DNA from 3 places in the Paenibacillus sp. CAA11 genome. Region 1 is predicted to be linked to each of the others. Evidence: riboswitches for the same ligand, from Rfam matches in the RefSeq annotation. Region 1 holds a riboswitch; each other region holds the start of a gene.
What was found. A riboswitch is a leader RNA that binds a small molecule or an ion and turns the genes downstream of it on or off. The one in region 1 is predicted to bind cyclic di-GMP.

Region 1 (7,416 bases):
TATACCTGATGGGCAGGATATCGTAGAACGGGTAGAGCAAGCGGAGACCGGAAAGGTTGATGCAGGTAGGCATACGGTTCTTAAAGTTCACTTGGCCTCTTAAATTTAAGATGAGCACAGCCTTATAATGGCTGTGCTCTTTTTTTACCTCCTCATCTCCTGAAGAAGAGTGTTATACTGGTTAGGATAAAGCTGGAACCTATCTTTATAACTATGATTTTTAATAGATGAAGGGGCCTCTAATGCACAAATTTTCTGTAACCCTTAATGATCGGATGACAACTAACAACAGTGGTCACATTCTATATGTTTATGATGAAATAGATTATTATGTCGATAATGCTGTAATTTATATTTCTACAGGAATAGAGCAAGGGCATCATCTGATCCTAATCGACAACCCATCCGCATACGAACGAATTTATTATAAATTGTTGAATCAATGGTCTGAACAGGTAATAAACGAACGAATTAGCTATTTGGATAACCGGCTGTATTATCACCAGAACGGCAACTTCCACAGTGGTCAGATTATTAAGAATTTCAAGGATATTATTAATGGGTTCAAGGAACAAAAGACACCTATTCGAACTTGGGCCCATGTTGAGTGGGATGAAGAAGATAGCGATATGAATATTGCTCAGAAGCTTGAGGAATTTGAACGTAAGGCGGATGCGGCTGTCAGGGAAGAAGGAGTGGTCTCGGTTTGTGCTTATGATGGCCATGCCTTAAATGCTTCGCTTCAGAATACGCTGCTTAGAACTCATGAATATTTGATGACCGATCAGGAGCTTGTGAAATCGAATCTCTATGCAGGGCATTCCCAGGATGAGGATAAGGTGATTTTCCCATCCTTATTTGTCCAGCAGCAGCTCTATCAGGAACAAAAAAACATGCTGATCGAGAAGCAGGCGGCCGAGGAAGCCAATAAAGCCAAGAGTGCTTTTCTTGCTATGATGAGTCATGAGATCAGAACCCCTATGAATGGAATCCTTGGGATGACACAGCTGCTGATGGATACGCCGCTAGCAGAAGAACAGGTGGAATATACGCGGATTATTCAATCCAGCGGTGCCGCCTTACTGAAGATCGTGAATGACATCCTTGATTATTCTAAGAATGAGGCAGGTCATACCCGTCTGTATCTAGAGCCCTTCAGTATTAGAAATGTGCTCGGGGAAGCTATGGATCTGCTGAAGATTCAGGCCACGGCCAAACAGCTTGAGCTCTCAGCCCATGTTCATTCGAGTGTGCCGGAGCGGCTGATTGGTGACTCTAGCAGATTAAGACAAGTACTGATGAATCTGATTAGTAATGCAATAAAGTTTACTACAGAAGGGGAGATATTTATCTCGGTCGACAGCTTGTCTGATGAGGATGGCAAGTGTGAAATACGCTTCTCGGTCCGGGATACGGGTATCGGTGTAGATGCAGCATTAATTCCTCGCCTGTTTGATCCTTTCTACCAGATAGAGAATAGCGTGACTCGAAAGCAGGAGGGGACCGGTCTGGGACTTGCAATCAGCAAGCAGCTGGTTGAGCTCATGAGCGGAGCCATTTGGATGGAGCCTCGTTCTGAGAGGGGATCGAATTTTACCTTTACTGCTCTCTTTGAGTCCTGCAGCGAGACTTGTGAGCTGGCAAGTTCTTCTGACAGGATCGTGCGCGAGAGCACGGATTTGAATATACTGCTAGCTGATCACAACGAGGTGAATCAGGCGGTTCTTCAGAACATGCTGAGCAGATGGGGGTATAGCTCCATTACGGCCTTACAAGGATCACTAGTTAAAGAGGCTGTGGAGAGGCACAAGATCGATATCATCTTTATAGATGTACATAGGACCGCCGCAGACGGGTTCTCTATCGTTAGGCAAATTCGCGACGGCCTGCCTTATGCTGGTTATCAGCCATATATTATAGCTGTAACCACATTGGAGGGAAATATTAGGGAGGAATACAGATCGGAAGGGATGAATTATTTCTTAGAAAAACCGATTTCTGCTGAATCTCTAAAAAATATATTGGATCAGATCACGGAAGATATGGTGTCTAGGCAACAGACGGCAGTTAATTGCAGGGGGCTGTCCTAACAGGACAGCCCCTCCACTGTTTTCGTGATCTAAGGTTACCTCAGCGAGTGAACAAGCATAAAGATCGCTAAGGCAATGATATAAGTAATTAGTCTCTGCAATTTTTGTTGTCTGTCCACAAGGATAATGTCCAAAATGGCAGCAAGGCCTAAAATACTTATCGCAATGATGTAAGACAGCGTCGTTTGAAAAGCTACATTAATAAGCAGCGCGATTAAAACTAGTATAAGCCCAAACCTTTTATTAATTTCAAACACCTCTCTAACATAAATAATAAGTCACTGTTTATTTTAACATAGAATCTACGGTCACCCATAATCCGCACAATGAGTGTTATTCAACAACGCTGCAATTCAAATTGCATGTAGAGAGGATTATTGGAATACATCGATAGAGGATTTTGAGATGAGCTTCCGCATTAATTTCATTTCCGTTGCGACGATATGTCACCGGCTGATCCCTACAATGATCGAGCGTGGATTTGGACGCATCGTCAACACCACGAGCGGGCGCTTCTTCCACGCCCAGAACTTTACGGGGCTGACGCTGGAAGAGGCGGTTGCGAAGGCAGAGCAGATTGAATCTAATCCGTATATCATTTGAACTATAAACTTTGAGCCTGGGGCACGGGCTTTCTATTCACTTCATTAGCTGAATGAGCTTCAACTCTGTTGTGGAGTCCTCCTTGGGGGTATAAATGCTGCAACGCAGATCCGAGGATCCATGCACCTGAAGGGATGTGAGTTCAAACAGCATCCTCCCTGCTTTCCCATGTCTGAATTCAAGCGTGACCTCAGGTCCGGAGCTGACCCGGTTCTCTTCCCATATCTCACTGAATGCAGGATGCTCTCTTTTCATTTCGGACAAAAATTGGTTATACCATTCATCTCCTACATACTCTCCGTAATAAGCTCTAAAGATAGCCAGGTAGCCGCTGACGAAATCCTCCCAATTCACGGCAAGCCTCCGCAGCTCCTGGCGCGTAAAGAGCAGGCGAATCATATTTCTTTGCTCTTCGGGAATCTGCTGAAAGTCAAGAAAGACACGGCTTGCCGCTTCATTCCAACCTACAATGTGACATCTTCGGTCTGAAACGATGGCCGGATAGTACTTGAGTTCTTGAATAATCCGCTGTAATGATGGGTTAACTCGTGATGGCGTTTCCTCCAGGGGATGGATCGCAGAGCTTGTCTCCAGCGCTAGCGAGAACAGATACCTTCGTTCATCAAGGGTTAGCTGCAAAGCAGACGCGATGTTCTCTAATACGGATGCGGATACCTGAATCGTTCGGCCCTGCTCCAGCCAGGTGTACCACGTAGTGCTCACCCCCGCCAGTTGTGCTACCTCTTCTCTTCGCAGCCCCGGTGTTCTTCGCCGCGTTCCTGCGGGAAGACCGACTAGCTCAGGGGTAATTTTTGCTCTTTGTTTTTTTAGGAATACCGATAGCGCCATAAGCCGTTCTTGATCGTTCATAGAAACCCTCCGTTTGATATCATATCAGTTATTATACTAGGATAACCCACAACTTGTAATAGGATAACTGGAGTGACACAATGAAATTAATAGTTGTGAGATCAAAGGAGAGAGGTAGCGATGGAACGAGTAGTTATTACAGGAATGGGAATTATCTCCCCTTTAGGCCAAGAGGTAAGCACCTTTTGGAATCAGTTAACCCGGGGACAATCTGGAATCACCATGATTGATCAGTTTGATACCTCCGCGCTCGGAACGAAGATTGCCGGCAGTGTGAAGGATTTTGATGGGACTGGCCGTTTTGGCAGGAAAGAAGCCCGGAGATTGGATAGATTCAATCAGTTTGCGCTTGCTGCCGCAGAGGAAGCTGTGCAGCAATCTATGCTTGATTTCAGCAAGCTGGACTCCAGCCGGGTTGGAGTTTACGTCGGTTCAGGAATTGGCGGGTTGAATACCCTTTTGGAGCAGCACAAAGTGCTGCTGGAACGAGGCGCGCAGCGGGTTAGCCCGACCCTGGTTCCTATGATGATTACGAATATGGCGGCCGCAATGATCAGTATGAGATGGGACTTGCAGGGACCGACGATGTCGCCAGTAACCGCCTGTTCTATTGGGAATACAGCCATAGGTGAAGCATTTCGGGCCATTCGGACAGGCTATGCTGATGTAATTCTGGCTGGGGGAGCGGAAGCTGCTGTAACCGAGCTCTCCATGGCAAGCTTTGGCAATGCAACAGCAATGTCTACCCAAAATGATGCACCAAGCCGGGCGAGCAGGCCCTTTGATGCGGGACGTGACGGGTTCGTCATAGCCGAAGGAGCCGGGATTCTCGTGCTGGAGTCGCTTACCCATGCCCTTAACAGGGGGGCTGTTATTTTGGCCGAGGTGTGCGGTTATGGAGCCAGCTCGGATGCCTATCACATGGTAGCCACTCATCCGGAAGGAAGAGGAGCAGCACAAGCTATGAAGGCAGCACTTGCGGAAGCTCACTTGTCTCCAGACCAAATTGATGTCATTAGTGCACATGCGACCAGTACCGAGGTGGGGGACAAATCGGAAACGCTAGCCATTAAGGCTGTATTTGGCGACCACGCTTATCGCATTCCTGTCACAGCAAACAAGTCTATGACCGGACATATGCTGGGTGCAGCAGGAGGGGCAGAGGCGGTTGCGCTGGTAAAGACTCTTCAGGAGGGGGTCATTCCGCCTACCATTAACCAGGAAACCGCTGATCCCGATTGTGACTTAGATGTTGTACCTAATACCGCACGCTCGGCATCCGTTCAGCTTGGTATGTCCAATTCTTTTGGCTTTGGCGGTCATAATGCCGTAATTATTCTTAGGAAATTCAGCGATTAAGCAGCCTTGGAAATTCACCTTGCCATAGATGAATTAGACAACCTGACTGACTCATAAGATGAACACGAATAAGTGACAGTGAGGTGTACTATGAAATTCAAGGTTCCTGTGGCTGATGAATTTAAAGTTTATGTCATTGAGATGTACTCAATAAAATCATTTGTTTTGGTAGAGATGATTATAGGGACACTGCTCTTTAATTTGTGGATGCGGATTTTTGACAATGCACTCTTTGCGGGGACAAGCGGCTGGTTAAGTACAGAAGGGCTTAAGAGGCTGGAGGGTCTGGTGCTTGTGAAAAAGCCGTAGCTATATAGAACGAACTAAAGAAATGAACGTTATAGGACAGTATTAGGCCGTGATAACAGAAGATTCAATGTAAAACTCTTTAGTTCAATCTATATAGGGGGAAATCTACAAAGTGAATTCAATTATTATTCAATGCTGTTGACTAAAGTTGTAGGCCCAAAGTTTACTTTGGGCTTTTTTATATAGTTAAATTTTTTAATTTGTAAATTATTTACTACAAATATCGACACCATTTGTTGTAAGCTATGCTTAAACCATACGACAATGGCAAACCCGCCGAAAGACGGGGACGCAAAGCTATAGGGCCTTCAATGAGGATGGCAGCCAGCTATCGAAAGGGGATTTTTTATGAGAAAATGGAGTTCTTTATTTGTAGCATTATTGGTAACATTGGCCGTTCTTGTACAGACGAAAGACGTATCAGCCAAGGAACATTCCTGGTTAGATATAACTAAGCTAGATCAAGGAGTTATAGAGGTTACATATAAGGCTCCCACAACAAACAGCTACAGAGTCATGATTTCAAAGAGCAATATAACCTATAACTATCAGCTTGCTTCAAATGGACAAGTTCATAGCTTTCCACTTCAGTTCGGAAATGGAGACTATAAGGTGTCTCTGCTGGAACAGGTGTCGGGTAATAAATACAAAGTGCTGGATTATGTAACTGTTCAGCTCAATTTGGCGGATTCCAAGATCGTGTATCTCAATTCAATTGAGAAAGTGAAGTGGAATGAGAATAGTAAGGCAGCTCTTAAAGCCAAGGAGTTAACCAAGAATCTGAAGAGTGATGAAGATAAAGTGAAGGCGATCTATGCCTATATTACAAAGAACATCAAATATGATACTAAATTGGCTAAAATTCAAACTCCAGATTATACACCAGACCCGGATCAAGTATTAACTTCTCAATCTGCAACCTGTTATGGATATTCCTCTTTGTTTGCTGCTATGCTGCGAAGTGTAGATATTCCGGCCAAGCTTGTAACAGGTTCATCGGCATATGTTACAGAGTATCATGCGTGGAATGAGGTTTTTCTGAATGGCAAGTGGAATCTTATAGATACTACTGTAGATGCGGGGTTAAAGTATACTAAAAACAAAGCCATGATTAAGGAATCCTCTAAATACAAAACTGCTAAGTATTATTAATTTTTTACGGATCAAAGCTCGTTCTGCTGAATGCGGAATGGGCTTTTTTTAATATGCAAGGCAAGAAATATATGGATATTGTTCAGATTTTGTCTATTCGCTCTAGGTAATATAGAAAAGTATGAATTAAATCATAGAGAAAGGAGCTAATATATGTATTTGAGAGTTGGGGAGGTACGGTATTCATGAAGAAAAAACTGAGCATAGGCGTGGTGGGGCTACTGCTTCTAGTTCAGGTGCTTCAGGGTCTGGGAATGTTGACGGCTGCTTATGCCAAGGAAGTCACCGACAATCTGATCACCAATGTTGCACTTACTGCCAAAGACGGATCCGGAAATACCGTCACAGATGCAGTCTACGAGCAGGGAGCAAGTGTTCAGCTGGACTTCGACTGGAAGCTTGACAATGGACATGATTACACCCAGGGGGACACATTTACCTTTGATTTGCTGCCCGCAGATAAATTCGTCATGTTCAATAATGTCGAGGGTGACTTGGTCATCAATGGAAGTGATAATGTAGGTGCTTTCGTGGTAGACAAAGATACCCGCAAGGTAACGATGACCTTTAATGAGTTTATTAGCAACTATGATGAGGTCCATGGGAAGCTGACCGTGAATGCGAGATTTGATAAACAAAAAATAACGGGCAGCTCCAAGCAGGTGATCAAATTCCCGACCCAAGGGGGAGAACAAGAGATCCCGGTTGAGTTCAAACCCAATGTGGATACAACCATAGATAAGACAGGTTCACCTGATAAGAGGCTGAACGGTCAGAACATCAGCTGGGTCATAAATTTGAATAAGAAGCTGGAGACGATTGAGAACGCTGTTCTTACCGATCCGATTCCAGACGGACTAGAATTGAATCAAGGAACGATCGAGCTGTATCATTTGGATGTGAATCTTGATGGTTCCGTCGTCGCTGGAGGCCAGGTCGATGCTTCTAAATACAGCATCGTGAAGACACAAGATGGCAAGGACTTTCAAATAAAGTTCAGTGACTCTTCTATCAATCAAGCCTATCAGCTCCG
Region 2 (7,416 bases), 1.3 Mb from region 1:
TATAACGCCGTGGACATGTCGGAGCATATGCTGCGTGAATATTATTTACCGGGTTATCAAGCTGCAATTGATGCTGGGGCCAAGCTTGTTATGACGGCTTTTAATACGCTGAATGGCATTCCCGCTACAGGTAACGAATGGCTGAATCGGGATCTCCTCAGACAGGAGATGAAATTTGATGGGGTTTTGATCTCTGATTACGCTGCTGTTGAAGAATTAATCATGCATGGTTACGCAGAAGACGCAGCGACTGCCGCTAAGCTGGCCTTGATGGCAGGTGTTGACATTGATATGAAGACAGCTGTGTATGCCAACCAACTGGAAAGCGTGATATCTGGTAACGAGCACTTGGAACAGCTCCTGAATGACGCCGTGTACCGAGTTCTAAAGCTGAAGAACGATCTGGGATTGTTTGAAGATCCGTTCCGCGGTTTAAAAGCTACTCTTCAGCAGGGAACCCGCATTTTGTCAGATGAGCATAAGACGGCTGCACGGTCCCTGGCAGAGCAGTCCATCGTTCTGCTGAAGAATGAACAGGATCTGCTGCCGTTATCGAAGAAAACCAAGATCTCTTTGATTGGTCCATACGCAGAGGAACACTCCACACTCGGTATGTGGGCAATCAAGGGAGACGAAGCGGACACGGTAACTTTGAAAGAGGGGCTGTTAAAGCATATAGATTCAGACCAAATGTCTGTATGCAGAGGCGCGCACCTGCTGCCTGATCATGCGCGGGAACCCCTCGGGAAGTATGTGGACAAGCTGCCTGTTGAAACGGTCAATGAGGACATTCTGTTACAGGAAGCAATCCGTCATGCTAACGAATCGGATGTTGTGGTTCTGGCCTTGGGAGAAAGCATCTATCAGAGCGGTGAGGGCGGTTCACGCACGAATCCAACACTGCCGGAGACGCAAGCGAAGCTGCTCCATGAATTGAGCCAATTGGGTAAAAAGCTTGTTGTGATCGTATATAGCGGACGTCCTTTAATTCTTACAGAGGTTGCGAAACAAGCCGACGCCCTCATTCAGGCCTGGTATCCGGGAACGATGGGCGGGGAAGCGCTGGCGAATATCCTTTACGGTACGGTTAATCCGTCCGGTAAGCTGGCAATGACCTTTCCGCGCAGTGTTGGACAAATTCCGGTCTATTACAATGAGCTCAATTCTGGACGGCCAAACTTGCCGGAAAACGGCGCTTACCGGTTTGCATCCAGGTATATAGATGAAGCAAACGAACCGCTGTACCCGTTCGGGTATGGAAAGTCTTACACTACATTCGATTGCAGCTTGCTTTCCGTCAGTCGGAAGGAAATCGGCCCGGATGAGTCTGTGGATATCGAAGTATCCGTGTCTAATACAGGAAGGTTCGACGGAAAAGAAACGATCCAGCTGTACATCCGCGATCGGTTTGCGAGCGTGACGAGGCCGGTAAAGGTGTTGACCGATTTCCGGCAGATCTTCTTGCGGAGCGGCGAAACGGGAACAGTACAATTTTCCATTCGTGAAGATATGCTCAGATTCTATGGAAGCAGTATGAAATACCAGAGCGAGCTGGGTGACTTTGAAGTTTATATTGGCACAAGTTCACAGGAAACTCCGCTTCATTTCAGCTTCTCCTTACGGTCGGAGGAACAATCATGATCATGAGCAAAAGTGAAGCTTATCAGCTGAAGTATCATATTACTCCGCCGCAGGGTCTGCTGAATGACCCAAATGGGCTGGCCTACTTTCAAGACCAATATCATGTATTCTATCAATGGAATCCCTATGGCACAGAACACAAAAACAAAAGCTGGGGGCATGTTGTGTCGAGTGATCTGGTAAACTGGCGGAGGAAAAAAGCTGCGCTGGTACCTTCGGAACCGTACGACAAAGACGGTATCTATTCCGGCGGGAGCATCGTTCATGACGGGAAGCTGTACCTGTTCTATACTGGCAATGTGATCCGGGACGATGGAAGCAGAGAAAGCTATCAATGCGCGGCGGTTTCTGAAGATGGAGAGCAGTTCCGAAAGCTTGGTCCGTTGTTCGAACATCCTCCCGGCTACACGAGACATGTCCGCGATCCGAAAGTATGGCAGGACAGTGAGGGGAACTGGTGGCTGATCGTAGGCGCACAGCGGGAAGATCTTACGGGAGATGCGCTTGTCTACAAGTCTGAAGACTTGATCAACTGGTCGTGGGAGGGATCCTTCCTTGAACAGGAGCATTCCTTTGGGTATATGTGGGAATGCCCGGATGTGATGCGGTTTCCGGAAAATGATGTCTTTGTATTTTCTCCTCAAGGGTTGCCGGAGGAAGGCGACAAATATAGAAATCCGAATCAATCAGGTTATATAGTGGGCCGCATTTCAGAGACCGGACAATTTCTTGGCGAGCTGTCCGGATTCAACGAACTCGATCGGGGATTTGATTTTTATGCTCCTCAATCATTCAAGATTAACAATCGAATCATCATGTTCGGATGGATGAGCGCTATGACTGAAGAATCAGAACAAGCCGTTCCAACGATCCGGGAAGGCTGGGTTCATACACTAACCCTTCCCAGAGAAATGGTTCTGAAAGATGGTGTGCTGCATCAGCAACCGTTACGTGAGCTGCAACTGTTAAGACAAGATGGAGTGCATGGAGAAATTCACAGCAGAGGTCAATGGACCCTGCCTTCCCTGGCAGCGGAAGTTGTCATGAGGTTTAACAATCAATCGGCAAGCTTCCGAATTGTAATCAGAAACGCCGTTCTAGTTGACTTTGATCATGAGCAGAACAGCCTGACAGTATGGAGAACCAACTGGTTAACGAACCAGAAGGAACACCGCAGAGTTGTGCTCCGTCATCCACTTGCAGAATTGCAAATGTTTATGGAAAGTTCCAGTATAGAGCTTTTTGTGAATCAAGGGGAGGAAGTGTTCTCTTTGCGATATTTCTTGGAGGATACCACTGAGCGAAGCATGCGCTTTGAGTCTGACAGCAGTGAAGTAGTCTTTAGCATGTATCCATTGCAAAGAAGTATAGATTAGGGAGGGGATTCGGATGTTCCAATGGGGAAAAAACAAAAAGGCATTAGATTCACTGGAGATTACAGCTCCAATTCCTGGGAGAGTGGTAGAGCTAACACAAGTGCCTGATCCCGCGTTTGCCGGAGGTCATATGGGCGAAGGCGTGGCTATAGAACCTACGGAAGGTAAGGTATACGCTCCATTTGACGGAAAAATTGCTTATATTATAGATAAAAGCAATCACGCCGTCATTATTGAGCACAAAAGTGGCATCCAGGTTCTGATTCATGTTGGCATCGAAACGGTGTCACTAAAAGGAGAGGGGTTCACAGCGCATGTGAGTACCGGTTCCAAGGTAAGAGAGGGACAATTGCTGCTCGAGTTCAATATCGACACTATCAAGGCAGCGGGCCTGTCAGTGATTAGCCCAGTAATTGTTCCGGATGGGCTGGAATCTGGTGGACGTGTAGAGATACATAACAGTCAGAAACCCAGCGGTTCTAAGGAGCCAATCATGACGGTGCATTTACAGTCATAATCAGATAGTGCTTGTACTATAGAGGCTTTCCTTGGAATGTACAAGCCATTCAGAGAAGGCAGTGATCCGCTTATGCAGAAAGCTGCCTTCTTTTTTGTTGTTCCTTCATTTTAATACGATGTTGCTTGATTACGCATTTTGCTATAGATATAGTAATAGATAAAGAAACAGGGTATAGTTTCAAGGAAACACGCAGGTTCATTGTTCATGGCTTGTTAACGGGGTGTTAAAATGAAAAAGATGTATGAACATATTGAAATAGATCGAAAAAAACTGATAAACCTTTTTATTTTTCAAGCCAGCAATACAGAGAGAGTTATTCCGATGCATTTTCACAGCAATATGGAGCTGATTTACTGTATTAGCGGAAGCCTGCGAGTATGGCATGAAGGGAAAGTAACCACTTTGACGGATCAGGATTTGTTGTTCATTAACAGCAATGTCCCTCACTCGACTCAAAGTCTTACGGAGAACCGTGTGCTTGTGCTGCATTTTTCGGAATCCTTTTTTGCCGGCGAACAGATTATCATTCAGTTGAACACATCTGAAGGACAGCTGGAAGAGTCGATCCTCTCCAACCTGAGAGCGTTGCTAATGGAAATATATAACCTGCAAATATCTACAGGAACCTATGACTATATTCTGGCCCAGAGCCGGGTCATTGAGCTCAAATATTGGTTGGTGCAACATTTTGGCCAGATAGCCGAGATTACATCCGCTACCAGCAGTGCCAAACAGCAAAAAATTCAAGATATTTTGGATTTTATAAAAGAGCACTATACTGAAAATATTAGCTTGGCTGAAACAGCTCGCACATGCGGTTATTCCAAGGCTTATTTGTCCCGGATGTTTCATGAATACACTGGCCAGACATTTATGGAATACAAGCAGATCCTTTGCCTGGAAAAGGCGATCGAGCTGCTGGATACAACGAACAAATCGCTTACTGAGATTTCCTATGAGACCGGGTTCCCTAACGTGAAGTCCTTTAGAAAAGCATTTAAGGAAGTCATGGGGAAAACGCCCTATGAATACAAAAAGTCCAACTGAATAGCTGACTGATTACCGAATAAGCCTCCATGACAGATTCACCGATACAGAATTTCAAATTAAGGCTTTCGCCATATTCATTCTCTGGATCGAAATCAAGTGTCCACGAAATATTGTACAGCATCCCCCTGGTAAGAAACATAACTACCCTTCTGAATTCTGCAACCCTTCCTCATGAAAGCGCTCAACAAAATTCGGCGTACTTCCCAAAAACCATCGCTCATCTTCTCGAATCAGCTCTTTACGCTTCGTTTGAGCTTGCATTTGCAAATAGGTCTCATTTATAAAAAATTTCATAAAACAATAATTTTCTAATTGCAATATAAATTATTACATATTAAAATGAATTTGTTGAAAATTTCGTGAAATTTTTCAGATTGTAAATTTACAATTTATTATAGAGGTGATCTGTTATGGCAACATTAGCAAAAGTTCAGGATTTGAAGCAGTCTCTTTCGAAGGAGCATCACACGCTCACTCATTTTGTTGAACACGCACTTGCTTCGATTGAGAACCTGGTGGAAGAGCATCGGGAATACAATGCCGCGCAAGCTTTGTACGGAGAGAAGATTAAAGGCTCTGAGGTGACCGTATTTCGTGAGACTGTGGCCAAAGTAAAGGAAGCGCTGCTGCAAACTTTGGAGAAGACTGCGGAAGACCTTAATCATAAAGGCGATAAACATTGGAGCAGCCATTTCAAGGATGGCGTTGAATAATCTGAAGGATAACTTTAATTCATAGATTCATATAACATGAATATAGGCATAGACCGCAGAAATGCGGTCTTTTTTTGCTATACCTAAGATATTTTTCGACATAAAAATACAAAATCCCAGGGGAGTGTATTGTAAAGTAAGCTCATTATGGTAATATAATACATAGATATATTATACTATAGTCATTTTTTGAAATAGTCCGGTAGTCCAAAATATACAATTTATATTTACATAATTGGCAATATTATTATTTATTTATCTATAAAAGGCAAACCCGTCGGAAGGCGGTGACGCAAAGCTTTAGGGGCTTACATGCAAAATTGTTGCATCAGCCAGCCAGCTGCCGAGTCCTTGGGCGTAACCATGTTTGTAACTCTCCTTGGCGGCGGGTTATTTTTTTTATGTTAATGTGAAGAACGGCAATGCGAGAATGGGGGGATCCTATGTCTCCGGGAAATATAATTGAGGCTGACAAGCCGTTAAATAATTTGGAATATTGGAGGCACCGTCTTCAAAGCACAGAGACCCAGGATAGCCTTGTAAATGATCTTCCAGTGCCAGCTTTATCATCAGATCCAGGCTATGAAATAACCGAAGGCTCGATAATTAAGGCCTATTCGCTCGGCGGGCAGCGCCTGCTGGCCATGTCAGCAGAACACCGTTTGGCAGCATGCTGCACGGCTTTGGGTCTTGTGCTTCAGCGTTACTACGGAAGCCATGCCGTGTGGCTGGCAGCCATCACCACTCAGCCTGATCAAGTGATCCCACTGGAGCTTCAATTCGGCTTGAACTGGCCGCTGGGGTTTGCCTTCGAGCAGATGAAGGACAGCATAGATCAGGAAGGCCAGCGAGCTATAGCACCGCAGGAATTTGTTAATTTGTCCGCTTCTCTTGGAAAGGACTTGCCGATTCGGGCTGCCCTAGGACTCAAACTAACGAAGTCAACGAAGGAGAGAGTCCAAGAGTCAGGATGTGAGCTTCTGCTTAATGTCAAATTCGCCGAAGGTGGAATTCAAGTAGAAGCCTTGTTCCGAAGCGATCGCTATCACCGGGTTATGGTGGACCGGCTGATCTGCCATTTGGATCATATGCTGGAGGCTGGTCTTCAAACTCCGATGACGCCGATTAGCGCTGTTGAGATGTTAACTTCCGAGGAGAAGCGGCAGCTTGACACCAAATTCAGTGCCTCATCTCCGCCGGAGCTGCCGGGGGCGACGCTGCTTACTTTATTGAATGATCAGGCTGAGCAGACGCCGGGGCATTCTGCTGTCGTTCATGGGACAGAGAAGCTGACATACACTCAGTTAGACCATGCCGTAAAACGCTTAGCAGAAGTGATCACCGGGTATGGGATCGGCAGAGGTGATCTCGTTGCACTTCAGGTTATACCTCATCTGCTTCTGCTGCCCCTTATGTTAGGGATACTGGCCGCCGGGGCCGCTTATATTCCCATCCCACTGTCATTCACTGCGAAGCAGGCGCAGCATGTGATTAAGAATAGCAGAGCTAAGCTTCTGCTGCTCCTAAAGCCTGATGACCGCTTAGAGGCGACTCAGATTCCAACCCTTCATGCAGCGGAGGCTCTACAGAAGCCGGCTGCTGTTTGTGCTCCTGCTAAAAGCCCGGCCGCTTTTGACAGAGCCTGTGTGCTGTACAGTTTCGATACAGAGGGGGTGGCGAAAAGGAGGGTTTATGATCATCGTACGCTGGTCCAGCTTGCTTCCTGGCATCGGCAGCATTTTGAACTGAGTCCCGATGACCGTGGGGTAATTGTTGAGCAGTGGGAGACAGGCATTCCTAGCTGGAGCTACCCCGCTTATTTGGCCTCAGGGGCAACCCTTCATATCGTGTCTGAAGAACTGGCGAAGGATGCAGAAGGGCTGTATCATTATTTTGATGAACATGCAATCACCTGTACTTTGATTCCCCCGGAGCTCAGCATTCCTATCATGAAGTTAGAGAATCGCTCGCTTCGTGCACTGCTTACCTGGGGACTATGCGGCAGCTTGCCGGGCAGCCTGCCTCCGTATAGAGTGTATGCTGGCTACAGCCTGGCGCAGAGCGGAGGGATCGCAGGCATACAGCTGATATCCAGGGAAGAGGAGCGCTTCCCGCG
Region 3 (7,416 bases), 1.6 Mb from region 1:
AGAAACTCCTTAAACTCTTGCTTGCTGATTCCAGAGTTCATGGCTTCTTTGACAAGGCTTGACCACTCCGGGTCCAAGGGCTCGTCTTCAGGAAGCTCACCATAAAGCAGGAAGGCAACGGAAGTTCCCAAGGCTGAAGCAATCTTCTCCATGAATTGAATAGAGGGATTCGACTGGATATTGCGCTCCACATTGCTCAAATAGGATTTGGCAACGCCTGACTTCTCGGCCAGCTCCGATAGAGAGCAGCCTTCTGCCATACGAATTCGCTGAATACGCTGTCCTAAATTTTCTGTCACGTTGAAGACGCCTCTCTCGATCGTTTTTTACGTCATTATATCAGAATAGGGGCTATCAACATAGCCGAATCCCATATGTAAAAAGGGAAAGAGACCCTCTGCTAGGAGAAGATCTCTTTTCATAGCTGCCACGGCTGCAGCCTGTGATTATTTTTGTTCGCCTTTGCCTTGTTTGGCTTCAAATTTCCAAGTGAGCTGTAGGGCGTCTCCTTGGAATTGATTCTGATCGGCGTTGTTATCGACAAATTCGAATTCAACGGTCAGGAGGTCGGAAGTGCCTGCTTTAAGACCGCCACGTTCCTCCAGCCAAGGAACAAATACTTTGTTCTCCACGGCGTCTGGAGTCAGCTTTTTCAGTTCGGCCAGTGTTGTGCTGTAAATTACACGGTCCCCTTTATCGGCATTAACCAGGAAGTTAACGCGGATATGGTTGCCGAAATCATCGGTATTCTCAGGAGCCCCGGCGCGGTTGGTGACCGTATAATCTGTGCTCAGGAGAACGCGGCCGATATCCAGGGTTCCGTTGTTGACGAGCTTGAAGTTGCGTACGGCTTTATCTCCAGGCTTGATATTGCTGACATTAATGATGGTAGTTGGAGAGGCGCTCAAATCCAGGGTGCCGGAAGCGAAGGTGCCTGAAGTTTCTGTTGTGGAACTGAAATAAGCGTATGTACCTCCACCGACCAAAGTGAATCCAAGCGCAGCTGTTGCAACTCCAAGAGCCAAAGTTTTCTTGATACCCATACCGATAAATTCCTCCTCAAATTTTCCCTCTTACGGGTGTTTTATTTATATATGATCCCTGGCAGTCTAAGCGCCAGAGAGGATCATCCATCATACAGAGTCCGCTGGACTCTGGCCAGAAGGCTCACGCTTCTCAATCGTGGATAGAGCCCTCCAGCAGGAAACAAACGAGTAGATAATTAGTAAAATGCCCGGGATGACAAGCAGCACGACACTGCCTGCTTTGGAGCTGGCAAAGCTCATGGCATAACCTACATAGGGAAGGGTGAAGCCGTTATATTCTCCAATCACACTGCCCGAAGGCACGGCTTCAAGGTCAGGAGCATCGTTGTGATCTCCCTTGGTCCGGTACATGACCTGCTGTGACTGACCATTCTTCACGACTTCAATAATCCGGTGAGTGACCAGCTTGTCATGCGAGCGGAAGGTAATAATATCCCCCTCTTGGAATCGGGTCATGTCACCGCCGGGTTTGACGGCGATAATCGAGCCTGTCCGGATTCCCGGCTCCATAGAACCGGAGAGCACGGTCTTAATCTGGAGTCCGAAGAAGCTGGGCTGGCCTCCGCTCGCTCTGGAGAAGATGACAGATACGGCCATAAGCATGAACAATAGCAGAAGCACTGAACTTAACAGGGTGCTGACGATTTTGCGAATTCGCATTTTGGCGTTCTCCTTCATTTCTGGAATATTGAACCCTTCTATGCCTTAGGAGCCGGCTCGGATTTTAAATCGGGAGCGGGAGTATTCGCATCTGGTCCAGGTTCAAATACGGGCCCGAGCGGCTCAGGGGCATCCGCCTCTTCAGCCTCTGGACGTTCTGGTGCAATCTCAGTTGATGCATGTTCTTGAGGCGGCTTCCCAACCTGTGCAGAGTCATCTGATGGCGCAGTTTCAGCGGCGTCAGAAGGAAGGGGAGGAGTAGCCAGGTCCTCCTTGGGCTTGTCTTGTTTGGCTTCTTCCTCTTTGAGCTCCTCTTTATTCAGCTCATCCTGTTTGGCCTTTTCCTCGGCTTCACGCTGAGCTCTCTCAGCCTCTTGTTTAGCTTTCTCGGCTTCCAGGCGCAATCTCTCCTCTTCGAGCCGGGCCTTCTCAGCCGCAATTGCGGATTGCAGACTGTTCATTCGGGCATCAAGCTCGTTAAGTGCAGAGGATATACTGCTGCGGGCAAGTTCAAACCTTTGGTTCAAATTTTCAAAATGAGCGGAGAGCTGCGAACTTAGCTGCACAGACGAATTTGGTGCTTCCAGCTGTCTGAGAGCCTGTGTCAGTGGGCTGTCCGGATCGGCCAGCGGTTCTGCGAAGCGGTCAGGGCCTGTGGGCTGCGGGCTGCTATAAGCTTGAACCGCTTGCAGATATGCAAGGATGGACTGCAGGGAGCTCCGCTGTGAATCCGGCAGCACTTGGTCAGACTGCAGACGCGCAGAGATATCTTGAAGGAGAGTGTTCTGTTTAATCTCGGTACAGTTCGATGCATTGTCTGCAGCGGCTTCGTACAGGCGGTTTAGCAGCTCGTTAGCTTCCGAGGCTTTGACGTTCAGCTGTTCCCAGATCGTCTGATTAGCCGCGAACCTGGCGTTCACCTCCGAAAGCTGGCCGGCAAGCTGAACCTGCTCCACAGACAGCGCTGATACGGCAGCCTCCAGGTCCTGAAGCGACATCCCATGGGTGACTTGGAAGGAGGTGAACCTGCCTTCGCCCAGATCCATGGGGGATTGCAGACTGCTGCGAAGTGATTCGGCCTCCATGAGTGTTGTCTCCAGCTGTTTAAGCAGCTGTATGACATCGCTAGGGAAGACCCGACAGACCGAGATTTCCCCCTGCTGCTCCTTAAGCTCGTTATACTCGCCATAGGTACTTCCGATCTGGTGAGATAATCCTATTAGAATAGCGGACAAGACAAATCCAGACTGGAGAGAACGCACCACGGCTTGTCTGCTTCGCTCCCGCTCTCTTCTACGGTTAAAAGCTTTTCTGGTCTGGCGCAGAATGGTCATCCTTTCGTTCTTTATTAAGAATAATCTCTGGTAACAATATAATCACTTCTCCCCTAAAAATAAAAGGCGGAAAAAACCTTGTTTGTTCTTAATTATGAACAATATACTAATAAATACTCTGAATATCTAGTATTATCTCTCTATTTTATCCTTTATTAAGAACATAAAATAGATATTCTTATTTCATCTTTAGTTCTTTATAAATTACAATTTAGGAGGGAGGTAGGATTGCTCCTAATCTATAAAAACAGATGATTTTTCCTCATGATATTTTTAGGTTCCGGGACGAATAACGACAAACTTTTTGGAGAGGGCGCGTTATAATGAAGGTAATGATAGTCAATGAGCACTAATGTCCTCATAAAGATTGACCAGAGAAAAGGTAAACCTGCTGAAAGGCAGGGGCACAAAGTCACAGGTCTAAGGTAGCGATACTAGGATGGCTGGACTGCCTGGGGACCAAAAAAATGCTTAGGAGGAGAGTTTTTTTGGACAAGTCCGCCCAGGTTGTAAACCTAACGAACAATTTAAACCTTCAGCATGATTTAGATGAAGAATGGGTCATTCTGCTGCTGAAGGCGAAGCGGGCTGGAATTCCCGCTGAGGAAGTTAGAAGATTTCTGATCAAAGAAGCAAAGACGCTAACGGAAATAAGTTAAGGCATGCTGCTCCCTGCTTAAAGTGTAAGGAACATGGCTTCAACCGTTCCCTCGCACTTTAGGCGGGGGCTTTTTTTATACAGCACGGCCTTTTTCCGGCAGACTGCTTTCTCCTTTTCGTTCCCGTATGGTTAAGCTATACTGAATAAAACGAGATGATAATGAGGGTACTTGTATATGACAACTATTGGTGCAAAAATACGCCAGCTTCGCAAGCAGCAGGGACTGACGCAGACCGCTCTCGCCGGTACGCATATGACCAAAAGCATGCTGAGCCAAATTGAGAATGGCCGTGCCCTTCCATCGATGAGAAGCCTACAGTATCTTGCGGAACGTTTAGGTCAGGATGCCGGCTACTTTCTTGAAGAGGACGGCAGGTTGGTCACTGAGCTTGTAGCTAAGGCGGAGCGGGAATATAAGAAGAAGGCTTATGCCAAGATCATTCGCCTGGTCCAGAGCGAGGCGCCGGCTAAGCTCCCGATGACCGTGGATGCAGCGCGCTTGATGATCCTCTACGCCAATGCTTGCTTCCATACGTCCAAGGAAGGCGGGGAGAGCGCGATCGGCAAAGCCGTTGAAATTTATGAGCGGTTCGGATTGTACATTGAAAGCGCGAAAGCCAAGTATACGAAATATGCCCATTTGTTTATACAGGAGAAGTACGTTCCTTGCCTTGAGCTCATTAACGAGGTGAGAGCACAGTATGCCTCCAAGCGGATTGACAAGGACACTTTATTTGAAATTGATCTGTATTATGCGGAGGCTATTACGCTCTCAGCCCTCGGCCAGTATGAGCAGAGCAAGCAGTCGATGCTTGCCGCAATCGAATTATCCAAGGAGAAGCGTGTCTACTATATGACGGGTGACTTTTACCGGATTCTAGCGGGGAATATGCTGCTGTTTGACCGTCTGGAGGACTGCTGGCATTACCTCGCCAAGGCCCGCCAATTTGCAGAGTTCACTGAGAACCCGGTCCAGCTTGGTCTGCTAGAGCTCTCTGAGGCGAGAGCGGCTAACCGGGAGCATCGCTATGCGGAGGCCATGGATTATATCGTTAAGTGCGCCCAGCATTTAGATAAGAAGAATGGAAGCTATTATGTCCACAAAGGAATCGCTCATTACGGCTTAGGTCAGGAAGACCTTGCACTAGAGGCCTTTGCCGAAGTAACTCCACCAGAAGGATCATATGGATCTTATCATCCGCTTGACCGTTCGGAGATTTATGCAGCGGATGCTTATGCGGCGCGGATTCATGCCAGCCGGGGAGAGGATCAGCTTGCTAAGGAGCTGGCAGCCAAAGCTTATATGCGGGTTCATTCTTTTCCCGAGTCGCCTTTCCGCAAGTTCATTCTAGCCACCTATGAGGAAGTTAATAGATTGTGAGATTTGTTGAAAAGATAAGTGAGGAAGCCTCCGCTCTAAGAACGGGGGCTATTCTTTGCGTTTTTTGCTAATATTTATCGATTCAAGGCGATTTCTTTTGTGATAGAATAGAGTTCAACGCCGTTTGAAGAGGAGCGATGATTCATGCGCATGAACAACCTGCTGCACTATACTGAAAATCACCGTTACTGCGTATATCGCGACTTCTGTCTGGGTCCTGTGGATCACCGGATGCTGAGTCTGATCTATCAGCCCATGGTCGGTGGATTTGCTATCTCGTTCTATCAGCTGTTGTTCCAACAGGTTCCCCTCGAGCAGGTCGGATATTCAAAACCTGAGCAGCAGCGGAAGCTGTTCCTGACTCTCGGGGTGGATCCGAGTGAGAAGGGGCGCAGATATCTTATAGAGCAGACCTCGAAGCTGGAAGCTGTGGGGCTTCTGCAAAGCAGCAGAATTTACCTGCCGGAGACAGACGATTATGTCTATGAGTATGAGCTGCAGCCACCGCTTCCCCCAACCCAGTTCTTTAAGACACAGCACTTGACCTTGCTGCTTAGAGATAAGCTGGGCAAGTTTGCCGTGCTGTCTCTTCAGGAGCAGCTTTGGAGCAAGGAACCGCAGGAATGGAGTCAGACCCTGATGAACAAGGAGAATCTGTCCGTTCCTTTCTATGATATTTTTGAACTGAATACCCATGCGATTGACTATGAATTGGAACAAGCGATTGCCGAGGTGCAGATATCCCGGCAGCCTGAACTTCGCCAGTTGGAGGAGGAAGGCTTCAATTATTCCGATATTATTTTGCGTTTTCCAAGGGATTCAGTGAACCGGGCTCAGGTCGAATCGTTCCGCTATGATGCTGAGAAGCTGGGCGCGGTTAATTACGTTGCCCGTAAATATAATTTGTCAGTGCAGGACCTATGCCGGCTGCTGGATGAGGACGGCATCTTCGGACCGGATGGCAGTCTTCTCATTGATGAGCTGCAGCACCGGGCGAATTTGCATTTCCGTCAGGGTAAGCGTCGCGAGGAAGAGCGCCAGGCACTCGGCGGCAAGGTCGTCTCTTTGCGCCAAGGCAGCGATTTGATGGCCGCAGGCGAGTCGCCGCCTGAAGAGCATGCCGTACAGATGGAGTACTATGTGGAGGTGCCTCCGCAGCTTCAAGGCAAATGTGATGTGCATCAGTATAATATGATGCTTCGCAATGAGCCGCATACAAGGCTGTTGCCGAAGTTCTTCCCAGGCTCGGTGCCGGACAGTTTGCTCGATATCTTCGAGAAGATCGACCTCAATTATAAGCTGCCAGCCGAAGTTATTAACGTGCTGATTCATTATTTGATGATGCTGCTGACGACTGGCGGCGAGCAGAGAATTAACCGTAAGTTTGTAGAATCTATTGCCTCGAATATGCTGCTTAAGCAGGTTACTACATATGAGAAGGCGGTTGTATATATACGTGAGCAAGGCAAAGTCAAGAAGAGCGGTGAGCCGGGCAGTACTCCTCCAGCGGCAGGCGGGCGAGGCAAGTCCTATGCCCGCAGCGGGAAGGTGAAGCCGGATATTCCCATCGTACAAAGCACGAACACCGGAGAAGAGGGAGTGTCGGAGGAGGAGTTTGCCGAGCTGATTAAGATGGCCCAGCAAATGCAGACCGGCCACAGCAAGGGCTCTTAGAGGCCGGCTCCCGATAACGTATAAGAAATTTAGGGAGGAGAAGGCCATATGGAATCCATGGGAGAACTGCTGCAGCAGATGAAGCGAAGTCCCGAGTTCCGGGACCGCTCCCAGCGAATTATGAATGAGCTGCTGAGTGATCCGCTGATTCTGAAGCTGCTGGACGAGCATCCCGAACTGGATAAGCAGCAGCTCACCCTTCACTTGGGCAAGCTGTTCCAATACGTCAAAGAAAGCAAAAATTGTGATGCGTGCCCTGGCTTGGAGAACTGCCCTAATGACTTCCAAGGGCATTACACCAAGCTATCCGTTGAGAACGTCATTGGCCCGCCGCAGCTGTTTCAGCGTCAGGTTCCTTGTGCCAAGCAGCTGGCCTATGAGCGGAATATCCAGGTCCAGAAGCGAATCCGCAGCTTCTATGTGGATGAGCGGGCCTTGCAGGAAGGCTATGATGCTGTTGAGATCGCGGCCAAGGACAGTGCCCGTGCCCCGGCCGTAGCGCGGGTGTTCCGTTATATTAACGAGACGAAAGAGAACGGTCTTTCCAACCGAGGCTTGTATTTGGTAGGGCATTTTGGTACGGGCAAGACTTTCTTGATGTCTTACCTGCTGCATGAGCTGGCCAAATCCGGGTATACGGGGGTTATTGTCTATATGCCT

Region 2: linked by a shared signal. The riboswitch ahead of DCC85_RS16395 (AMP-binding protein) and the one ahead of DCC85_RS10240 (transglutaminase-like domain-containing protein) in region 1 are both predicted to bind cyclic di-GMP.
Region 3: linked by a shared signal. The riboswitch ahead of DCC85_RS17800 (anti-repressor SinI family protein) and the one ahead of DCC85_RS10240 (transglutaminase-like domain-containing protein) in region 1 are both predicted to bind cyclic di-GMP.

What each region holds. Positions count from the first base shown of each region.
Region 1 covers NZ_CP028922.1:2,181,765-2,189,180, forward strand. The annotation lists gene treP (PTS system trehalose-specific EIIBC component) at 1-103, shown strand, start outside; gene DCC85_RS10210 (ATP-binding protein) at 276-2,090, shown strand; gene DCC85_RS10220 (SDR family NAD(P)-dependent oxidoreductase) at 2,421-2,693, shown strand; gene DCC85_RS10225 (helix-turn-helix transcriptional regulator) at 2,730-3,563, opposite strand; gene fabF (beta-ketoacyl-ACP synthase II) at 3,684-4,922, shown strand; gene DCC85_RS10235 (hypothetical protein) at 5,013-5,231, shown strand; cyclic di-GMP riboswitch class I at 5,488-5,567, shown strand; gene DCC85_RS10240 (transglutaminase-like domain-containing protein) at 5,580-6,383, shown strand; gene DCC85_RS10245 (LPXTG cell wall anchor domain-containing protein) at 6,569-7,416, shown strand, end outside.
Region 2 covers NZ_CP028922.1:3,504,138-3,511,553, reverse strand. The annotation lists gene bglX (beta-glucosidase BglX) at 1-1,641, shown strand, start outside; gene DCC85_RS16415 (glycoside hydrolase family 32 protein) at 1,644-3,017, shown strand; gene DCC85_RS16410 (PTS sugar transporter subunit IIA) at 3,031-3,534, shown strand; gene DCC85_RS16405 (helix-turn-helix domain-containing protein) at 3,766-4,584, shown strand; gene DCC85_RS16400 (hypothetical protein) at 4,998-5,300, shown strand; cyclic di-GMP riboswitch class I at 5,558-5,648, shown strand; gene DCC85_RS16395 (AMP-binding protein) at 5,744-7,416, shown strand, end outside.
Region 3 covers NZ_CP028922.1:3,809,224-3,816,639, reverse strand. The annotation lists gene DCC85_RS17820 (helix-turn-helix domain-containing protein) at 1-299, opposite strand, end outside; gene DCC85_RS17815 (TasA family protein) at 447-1,043, opposite strand; gene sipW (signal peptidase I SipW) at 1,134-1,706, opposite strand; gene DCC85_RS17805 (hypothetical protein) at 1,745-3,040, opposite strand; cyclic di-GMP riboswitch class I at 3,412-3,496, shown strand; gene DCC85_RS17800 (anti-repressor SinI family protein) at 3,529-3,699, shown strand; gene DCC85_RS17795 (helix-turn-helix domain-containing protein) at 3,877-5,082, shown strand; gene DCC85_RS17790 (replication initiation and membrane attachment family protein) at 5,227-6,756, shown strand; gene dnaI (primosomal protein DnaI) at 6,805-7,416, shown strand, end outside.